2 regions of the Paeniglutamicibacter psychrophenolicus genome follow, and region 1 is predicted to be linked to the other one. Evidence: riboswitches for the same ligand, from Rfam matches in the RefSeq annotation. Region 1 holds a riboswitch; the other holds the start of a gene.
The links. A riboswitch is a leader RNA that binds a small molecule or an ion and turns the genes downstream of it on or off. The one in region 1 is predicted to bind cyclic di-AMP.
Positions count from the first base shown of each region.

Region 2: linked by a shared signal. The riboswitch ahead of JOF46_RS17795 (M23 family metallopeptidase) and the one ahead of JOF46_RS21360 (M23 family metallopeptidase) in region 1 are both predicted to bind cyclic di-AMP.

Region 1 is NZ_JAGIOE010000001.1:4,755,147-4,759,352, reverse strand. It holds gene serC (phosphoserine transaminase) at 1-845, opposite strand, end outside; gene JOF46_RS21365 (iron-dependent transcriptional repressor DtxR) at 1,042-1,737, shown strand; cyclic di-AMP (ydaO/yuaA leader) riboswitch at 1,822-2,005, shown strand; gene JOF46_RS21360 (M23 family metallopeptidase) at 2,082-3,017, shown strand; cyclic di-AMP (ydaO/yuaA leader) riboswitch at 3,145-3,299, shown strand; gene JOF46_RS21355 (C40 family peptidase) at 3,455-4,132, shown strand.
Region 2 is NZ_JAGIOE010000001.1:3,923,718-3,927,923, reverse strand. It holds gene JOF46_RS17810 (alcohol dehydrogenase catalytic domain-containing protein) at 1-290, shown strand, start outside; gene JOF46_RS17805 (TetR/AcrR family transcriptional regulator) at 358-1,023, shown strand; partial or broken gene JOF46_RS17800 (amino acid permease) at 1,020-1,433, opposite strand; cyclic di-AMP (ydaO/yuaA leader) riboswitch at 1,772-1,943, shown strand; gene JOF46_RS17795 (M23 family metallopeptidase) at 2,031-2,993, shown strand; gene JOF46_RS17790 (coiled-coil domain-containing protein) at 3,227-4,206, opposite strand, start outside.

The sequences.
Region 1 (4,206 bases):
GCAGAGTCGGCCGTGCGTGCTGCGGCGAACTTCAGGCCGCCGTTGGCATTGAGCCACTGCACCTGGGCGTTGAGCGATACCAGGGTGGACAGTGCCGGGGTGTTGTAGGTCTGGTTCAGGCGTGAGTTGTCGATCGCCGTCTTCAGGTTCAGGAAGTCCGGGATCCAGCGTCCGGAGGCGGCAATTTCCTCGGCGCGGGCAATTGCCGCCGGGGAGAAGAGCGCAATCCACAGGCCGCCGTCGGAGGCGAAGTTCTTCTGCGGGGCAAAGTAGTACACATCGGCCTGCGAGACATCCACATCCAGTCCGCCGGCGGCGGAGGTCGCGTCGATGACGACCAGGGCGCCCTCGTCGGCGCCTTCAACGCGGTGCACCGGGGCGGCAACGCCCGTGGAGGTCTCGTTTTGTGGCCAAGCGTATACGTCCACGCCAACCTCGGCCACGGGAACCGGGCGGGAGCCGGGCTCGGAGGTGATGATCGAAGACGGCTCCAGGAACGGTGCCTTGTTGGTCGCCGCGGCGAACTTCGAGCCGAACTCGCCGAAGGACAGGTGCTGGGCCTTGTCGCGGACCAGGCCGAATGCGGCGATGTCCCAGAATGCGGTGGACCCGCCAACGCCAAGGACCACTTCGTAGTCCGCCGGGGCGTTGAAGAAGGCCTTGAGGCCCTCCTGGATCTCGCGGACCAGGTTCTTCACGGGGGCCTGGCGGTGCGAGGTGCCCAAGAGCTGAGTGCCTGCCTCGAGCAGTGCCTGGACCTGTTCGGGGCGGACCTTGGAAGGTCCGGCACCGAATCGGCCGTCCACGGGCAAGAGTTCTTGGGGAATAGTCAGGCCGGTGCTCATGTTGCTCCTCATAAGGGGGGTTTTACGCTTTGACACCCTCGCATCCGCTGTCTGATGCGATTCGGGGATGCCCAGTGGTTCAATAATCCCGCACTCGGACGCCCAATGCGTAATAGCGAGTCGGAAATGTGAACGCAGGTAGAGTGGGAAGCGTAGTGATCTCTTGTAAAAATCAACCCATGCGGGAGCTGCAAACGTGTCAGACCTGATCGATACCACCGAAATGTACCTGCGTACCATCCTGGAACTCCAGGAGGAGGGCATCATCGCCCTGCGCGCACGTATTGCCGAGCGCCTGGGGCACTCGGGGCCCACGGTTTCGCAGACGGTGGCCCGCATGGAGCGCGACGGGCTGGTCGTGGTCACCACCGACCGTCACCTCGAACTGACGGAGCATGGTGCGGAAGTCGCCACCGGCGTGATGCGCAAGCACCGCCTGGCCGAACGCCTGCTGGCCGACGTGATCGGCCTGGAGTGGGAGTACGTCCATGAGGAGGCCTGCCGCTGGGAGCACGTGATGAGCGAGCGCGTGGAGCAGCGGCTGTACAAGTTGCTGGGCCACCCGGCGGCTTCCCCGTACGGCAACCCGATCCCGGGGCTCGAGGCGCTGGGAGGGCCAGGATTGGCCGAGATCTCCGTGAGTGTCCAAAATCTCGATTCGGCCCTGCTGGACGGCAACGTGGGCCCGGTCCGCATCGAGCGCCTGGCCGAAACCATCCAGGTGGAACCCGAGCTGCTGGTGCAGCTCGATGAGGGAGGCATCCGCCCAGGTGCCCTAGTCACCCTCGAAAGGGCCGGGGAGTACGTGGTGGTGCGGGTCGAGGGCATCGAGGGTGCGCTGGAGCTTCCGACCGAAGTCAGCGCCCATGTGTTTGTCCGCCGCATGGATTGATAACGGAATTGTAACTTTGGCATAAACCCCGGTAGGGTTTCTCGTTGGGTTGCACTTAGGCAATCCAGTCCTGATCCGGTTCGCATAACCCTACCGGCGGATCCAGGAGCAAGAATTCCCGGTAGGGGCGGAGGACCCATTTCAACCGTTCCCGGCCATTGGCCATGGATCTTGGGGTGAAGTTGAGTCCGCCTAGGTGGGCTCGGCCGAGTTGATCTCATGACTCGAATCCGACAGCTAACTTCGCAGGCGATACATGAGAGGTTGACCATTTGACTCAGCAGCACACTTCCGGCCGCCGCCGTGCGACCGGACCCGTTGATGCTTTGCCTGCTGAAGGCTCATTGGAGCAGATCGTAGACACCGCCCTGAGCGGCGAAAACACTTCCCGACGTCCCGGCCGCCGCGCACTGAGCGTGGTTCCGGAAGCCGTCGAGGCCATTGGTTCCCTGCAGTACACCGGCCGCCGCTTCGATGCGGGCCTGCGCTACGGCGCGTCCCCGGACGCGGCAGCCATTGCAGCCACCGAGATCCCCGTGGCCCTGGCCGCACCCGTGGCCCCGATGGTCGCCCCGGCCGAAGCCGACGAGCTCGACAATGTCATCAAGTTCGCTCCCCGGCCGCAGCGCACCCGCCTGGGGTTCACGCACAAGATCGCCGCGGTTGCCGCCGTTTCCGGCCTGGCCTTCGCCGCCGCATCTCCCGGGCAGGAGCCCGAGAGCGCCGTCGCCGACGCCCAGCGCGTCGCCCAGTCGGTCGTGGTTGATGTCCAGGCACCGACCGGTGACGAGGTCAAGATCGAGCGTGCCTCGCTGACCAGCGAATTCACCAAGGAAGACAAGCTGGCAACGGTCATGACCGCCGCAGGCGGGGATGTCACCAAGATCGCCACGAGCGGTGTACTTGCCCAGCCGGTGGACAGCATTCGACTGACTTCGCGCTTCGGCCACCGCAAGAACCCGACCGGCCCCGGCTACATGAACCACAACGGACTGGACTACGCAGTTCCCATGGGTACGCCGATCAAGGCCGCCGCCGCCGGCACCGTCGTGCAGGCAGCCTGGGCGGGCCACTCCGGCTTCCGCGTGGAGATCGACCACGGGAACGGCTTGCACACCAGCTACAACCACAACTCGTCCTTGAAGGTCACCGTGGGGCAAAAGGTCAAGCGTGGAGAAATTGTCTCGCTCAGTGGCAGCACGGGCAACTCAACCGGCCCCCACCTGCACCTCGAGGTCATCGTCAACGGCAAGTGGGTAAACCCCGAAGGCTGGTTATAACGACAATTGTCACCGTTCCGTGACCGGAACGTGACTTTTGGATTCGCTTCATATATTCTAAGTAAGTGCTCAGGGACCAACCCTGATCACCGCCGTGGGAAGTGCCGAGCACTGCCAGCCCACGGTGTCCGTTCAAAAACTCGTTTGGCAGTGGCGGGGGACCCACTTTCGGTTTCCACACCAGGAAGCCTTGGGGTTAAGTAGTTCGGCCTGGCGGCCGGATTGCCGAGTGACTCCCACTCGAACCCGACAGCTCACCTCGCAGGCATCAGGAGAGGCATTACTACGTGACTACACGTCAAGCATTGGGCCGCCACCGCGCGACCCCGGTTCGGACCAACCCGCTAGAATCCATCTCGAAGGCCGTAGCCTCGAACGCTGGGTCGGTTGGCCGCCAGGCCGCAGTCATTGCAGCCGCATCAGGTCTCGTTTTGACCTTGGGCGTTCCCGCAGCCCAGGGCAACGTATCCCGCGAAGCAAGCGCCGTCCCCGTTGAGGGCCTTTCCGCAGAGCGCGTAGCCGTCAAGGCCGTCTCGGTCTCGACCGAACGTGCCAAGGACCTGAACATCGAGCGCGCAGCGTTCACCTCCAAGCCGGCTCCGGCTCCCGTCGTGATCGCCGTGGCCAACGAGGTCACCCCGCGCTCCACCACTTCCTCGACGCGTTCCAGCAATGCCGACGCCTTTGCGCCGGTAACCCGCTCGAACCGCGGCACCACAGACTCCACCGCCTCGGCACCCAAGGTCAAAAGCGACTCGGTCAACACCGCCAACCTCTCTGGCATCGCGGCAACCGCTGCCAAGTACGTGGGCGTTCCCTACGTATGGGGCGGCAGCACCCCGTCGGGCTGGGATTGCTCCGGCTTCGTCAAGTACGTCTACGCACAGCACGGCATCAACATCGCCCGCGGCACCTCGGCCATCCGTGGCTCGGGCCAGTTCGTTCGCACCTCCAGCCCGAAGCCGGGCGACCTGGTGTTCCAGAACGGTGGCGGCCACGTCGGCATCTACCTCGGTGGCGGCAAGATGATCGGTGCACAGAACCCGACCGTCGACACGATCCTTCACGACGTGACCCGCAACCCGCTCTACGGGTACTACACCCTCAAGGGCTAAGCTCAAGCGTTCCAAGGCCCCCGGGCGATCCGCAAGGATCGACGGGGGCCTTTGTGGTTAATGCCGCCAGCAGG
Region 2 (4,206 bases), 830 kb from region 1:
CCGCCGCCGGAGGCACCACCGTCACGGTGGGTTTGCCCGCACCCGGCGCACTATCATCGATCGAACCCCTTGGGCTCACAGCCGAAGCACGAACTATCGTTGGTTCGTATCTCGGATCTGCGGTTCCAAGCCGGGATATACCGCGCTACGAGCAAATGTGGCGGGAGGGCAAATTGCCTGTCGAGAAGCTTACGTCTTCAGTGATCACACTGGATAAGATTAACGAAGCTATGGATGCATTGGCCCAAGGAAAAGCCGTGCGCCAGATCATCTCGTTTGAACAGCCGTAATGTCTAATAGGAATTCGACGCCCAACGATTGGTACAAGCTCCAAGAGCAAAGGAAGTACTACCGGTGATGGAAACTATGGCTCTGGCCAATGAGTCCCCAGAAGAAGCGGGCTTGGGGCTTCGCGAACGGTCTCGTCTGGAGCGCCTTCGGAGAATCCGTGCAGCGGCCGAGGAGCTCTTCAACGAGCGGGGCTATGAACAAACCACGACGAAGGAAGTAGCCGAACGTGCCGGGGTGGGGGAAGCAACTCTATTCCGATACGTGACCACCAAACATGAACTGTTGCTATTGACCATCGGTGAAAACATGAATCAGGCGATCGACTCGATTGAAGCAGCCGATCTGCACACTGCGCCGAGTTCCCGAACCGCAGCGGATTACATAGCGCGTGTGTATGCCGTATTCGAGGAGCGCGCAAAGTTCTTTGGTGCCGACCCCGAAAACGTGACTAGTTACCTTCACTACGGGTTTCGGGCAGGCAGCCAACTCGGAGCGCAAAGCGTCGCGCAAGGCGATCGAATTATCAATCTGGTTTCGTCCATCTTGGATTCCGCTGCTGATTCGGGGTTCTTCAGTCCAGATGTGGAATCACGCGTGGTGGCCCAAAACTGCAATGGAACCTATATCCATGAAGTCTTAAGATCGCCTGTACGCCAGTTTTCAGCAGACGACTTTTGGGAACGGCTTCAAAAACGACTGAGTGTTCAAATTGAGCCGCTTTTCACGCCCTAGGTTTCCCCGTGCGGCAGCACCACGCGTTCACCGAGCCGGGGGCTGTCCGGGTTCATGAGCGAGTGCTTGCGTCCTAGGTGAGCTAGCTGGCCAGGCCGACCACCAGCCAGATGACGAACTTCAGCCACGTCTCCCGGTGCAGCTGCAGCATCGGGAACTCTCCAGGCCGGCATGCCGAATGCGGGGACCACCGGCATGAAGGGCAGCCGGAAGATGATCACGGACAGGCAGACAACCACGAAGGCGGCGAGGGTGCCGATGTTGGTCAGGTCCGCGACGGCCCTGATCGGGAAGACTCGCGCCAGCAGCGCGGAGGCGATGCCGGCGATCCAGGTGACGCGCTGGGGTGTTCCGTGGCGGTCGGTCTTGAAGAACCAACCCGGGAGCAGCCCATCGCGGCACAACCGTTGCCGATCCCGGGCCGACTGTCTTCTTGCTCACGTTTAAGATGGCGTCCCGGGGGAGTGCCCGGCCAAAATCATCCAGTTGGAGCTGGAGCCGCTGGTGTAGCTCGACGATGTCGGCTTCTGCCCCGGGCACTAGTCACCGCGAAGAGGACCGGTAGGACCTCATGATGCGGGCGCAGGGATCGAAGGCGCGCTGGAGCTTCCGCTCGCAGCCAGTGCCCATGTGTTTGTCAGATCCATGGATTGATAACGAAATTGTAACTTTTACTTGTACCTCGTAGGGTTTTACCTCTGGTTGCATTTGCGCAACCCAGTCCCGATCCGGTTCGCACAACCCTACCGGCGGATCGCGGCTCAAGAATTCCCGGTAGGGGCGGAGGACCCATTCAACCGTTCCTGGTCTTGGACCATGGATCTCGGGGTGAAGTTGAGTCCGCCTTGGCGGGCTCGGCCGAGTTGATCTCATGACTCGAATCCGACAGCTAACTTCGCAGGCGACACATGAGAGGTAATCATTTGACCCTGCAGCAAAATTCCGGGCGCCGCCGCGCGCCCAACCCCATTGATGCTTCGCCTGCCAGCGGTTCCATGGAACAGATCGTGGACACCGCGCCGAACGGCGAAAGCACTTCCCGGCGCCCCGGCCGACGCGCATCAAGCGCGGTCCCGGATTCCGCCGAGACTCCTGAAACCCAGCAGTACGGTGGCCGCCGCTTTGTGGCTGGCCCGCGCTATGCCGCCTCCCCGGATGCGGCATCCATCGCCGCCACCGAAATCCCTCCCGCGCCTGGTGCCCGGCCGGTCTCGCTGGCGATGCCCGCCGAAGCGGACAAGCTGGACCACGTTCTGAAGTCCGCACCCCGGACCCGGCGCCCTCGACTCGGGTTTGCGCACAAGCTCGCCGCAGTCGCCGCCGTGGCCGGCCTGGCATTCGCTGCCGCCCCCGCGCCGGAAACGGACGAAGTTGTCGCTGATCCCCAGCGCGTCGCCCAGACCACTGTCGCAGATGTCAGTGCCCCGGCCAACGACAAGCTCACGGTAGATCGCGCCTCGGTGACCAGCAAGTACGTCAAGCCGGCACCCGTCACCACCGCCGCCGTGAAAGATGCCACCAAGACAGACAAGCCCGGATCGACCACGACCGCTGCCGGCGGAAACGTCACCAAGATCCCCGCCGTTGGAGCCCTGGCTCAGCCGGTTGACAGCATCCGGTTGACTTCGCGCTTCGGTTTCCGCAAGAACCCGACCGGAGCCGGGTACATGAACCACAACGGCCTGGACTACGCCGTTCCCATGGGAACGCCCGTCAAGGCCAGCGCCTCCGGCACCGTCGTGCAGGCCGAATGGGCCGGCCACTCCGGATACCGGGTGCAGATCGACCACGGCAACGGGCTGGAAACCAGCTACAACCACAACTCGGTCCTGAAGGTCTCCGTGGGACAAAAGGTCACGGTCGGCGAAGTTGTCGCGCTTTCCGGCAGCACGGGCAATTCGACCGGTCCCCACCTGCACCTCGAGGTCATTGTCAACGGCAAGTGGATCAACCCGGAGAGCCGCCTCTAACTACAACTGCCATCGTTCCGTGTTTGGAACGCGGTCTTTGCATGCGCCTATTTTCCGCGGCCCGGTACGTGTGGCCCCGGGAGAGCAGTCCTGCCGGGGCCATCCACACCTGTCATGGTCAGTCCTGCCGGGCACGCAGGAAGGGACCGGCCATTGCGGCCGATCCCTTCCTTCCCATCCGAACCGTTCACGCGGCGGCGACGCCCAGCAGGACGGACCTGCCGGGCGCCCGATCAGGCGACGCAGCCCCCAAGCGCTATCTGCCCGTCGACAGCCCGGATCTGGTTCTGGACCGTGCCGAGCTGATCCTGCAGGCCGATCACGGTTTTCTTCTGTGCTGCAATGGCGTCCTTGTTTGCGCCCTTCTTCGCCTGAAGTGTGCTCAGCTCCGCCTGGGCGTTCGTCACCTGGATGTCGAGCCTGGTCAGCTGTGCCTGCAGGTCCTTCAACTGGTTCTCGGTGGCGCTGATTTCGCCGTTGAGCCCGTTCAGCTGTGCCAACAGCGGAGCCACCCTCTTCTGGAGGTCGAGAATTTCGGCCTCCTTCGTTGCGATCTGGCTGTTGAGCCCGGTGAGGGTCGCCACCAGCTTGTCCATGTCGCCATTGAGGGCCGCGATCTCGCCTTGCTTCGCAGCCACCGCGGCATTGGCGTCGGGTACTGCCTTCTCAAGGTCCGGCAACTGTCCCTGCAGGTCCTGGAGCTCGGCGGCCTTCGTGTCGACGGCGGACTGCGCCGCAGTGTGGGCAGCAGTCGCGTCGGCCAGATCGCCGTTAAGCCTGTCGACGACAAGCTTTTGGGCGGCGATGGCCTCCTGGCTGGCAGCCAGGCCCTCGGTCAGCGTCGGCAGTGCCGCTTCGAGGTCCGCCAGGACCTGATCCTGCGCCGTGAAGGCAGCCGCGGCGTCGGCCGCGGCATCCTCAAGCGTGCGCAGCTCGCCCTGCAGCGACTCGAGCTCGCCCTGCTTGGTAGCGACGGCACCGTTGGCTGCGGTGATGGCCGCCTGGAGGTCGGGGATCTGGTCCTTGAGGGCGGCGATCTCGGCTTGCTTGGTCGAGACCGCGTCATTGGCGGCGGTCAGGGAGGCCTGGAGCGGCGCCGCCTGCTGCTGCAGGGCGCTGCTCTCCTGCTGCTTGGATTGGAGTTGGGAATTGAGGGTGTTGACCGCGTTTTGGAGCGTCGTCAGGTCTCCCTGGTACCCGGCAATCGTGGCGT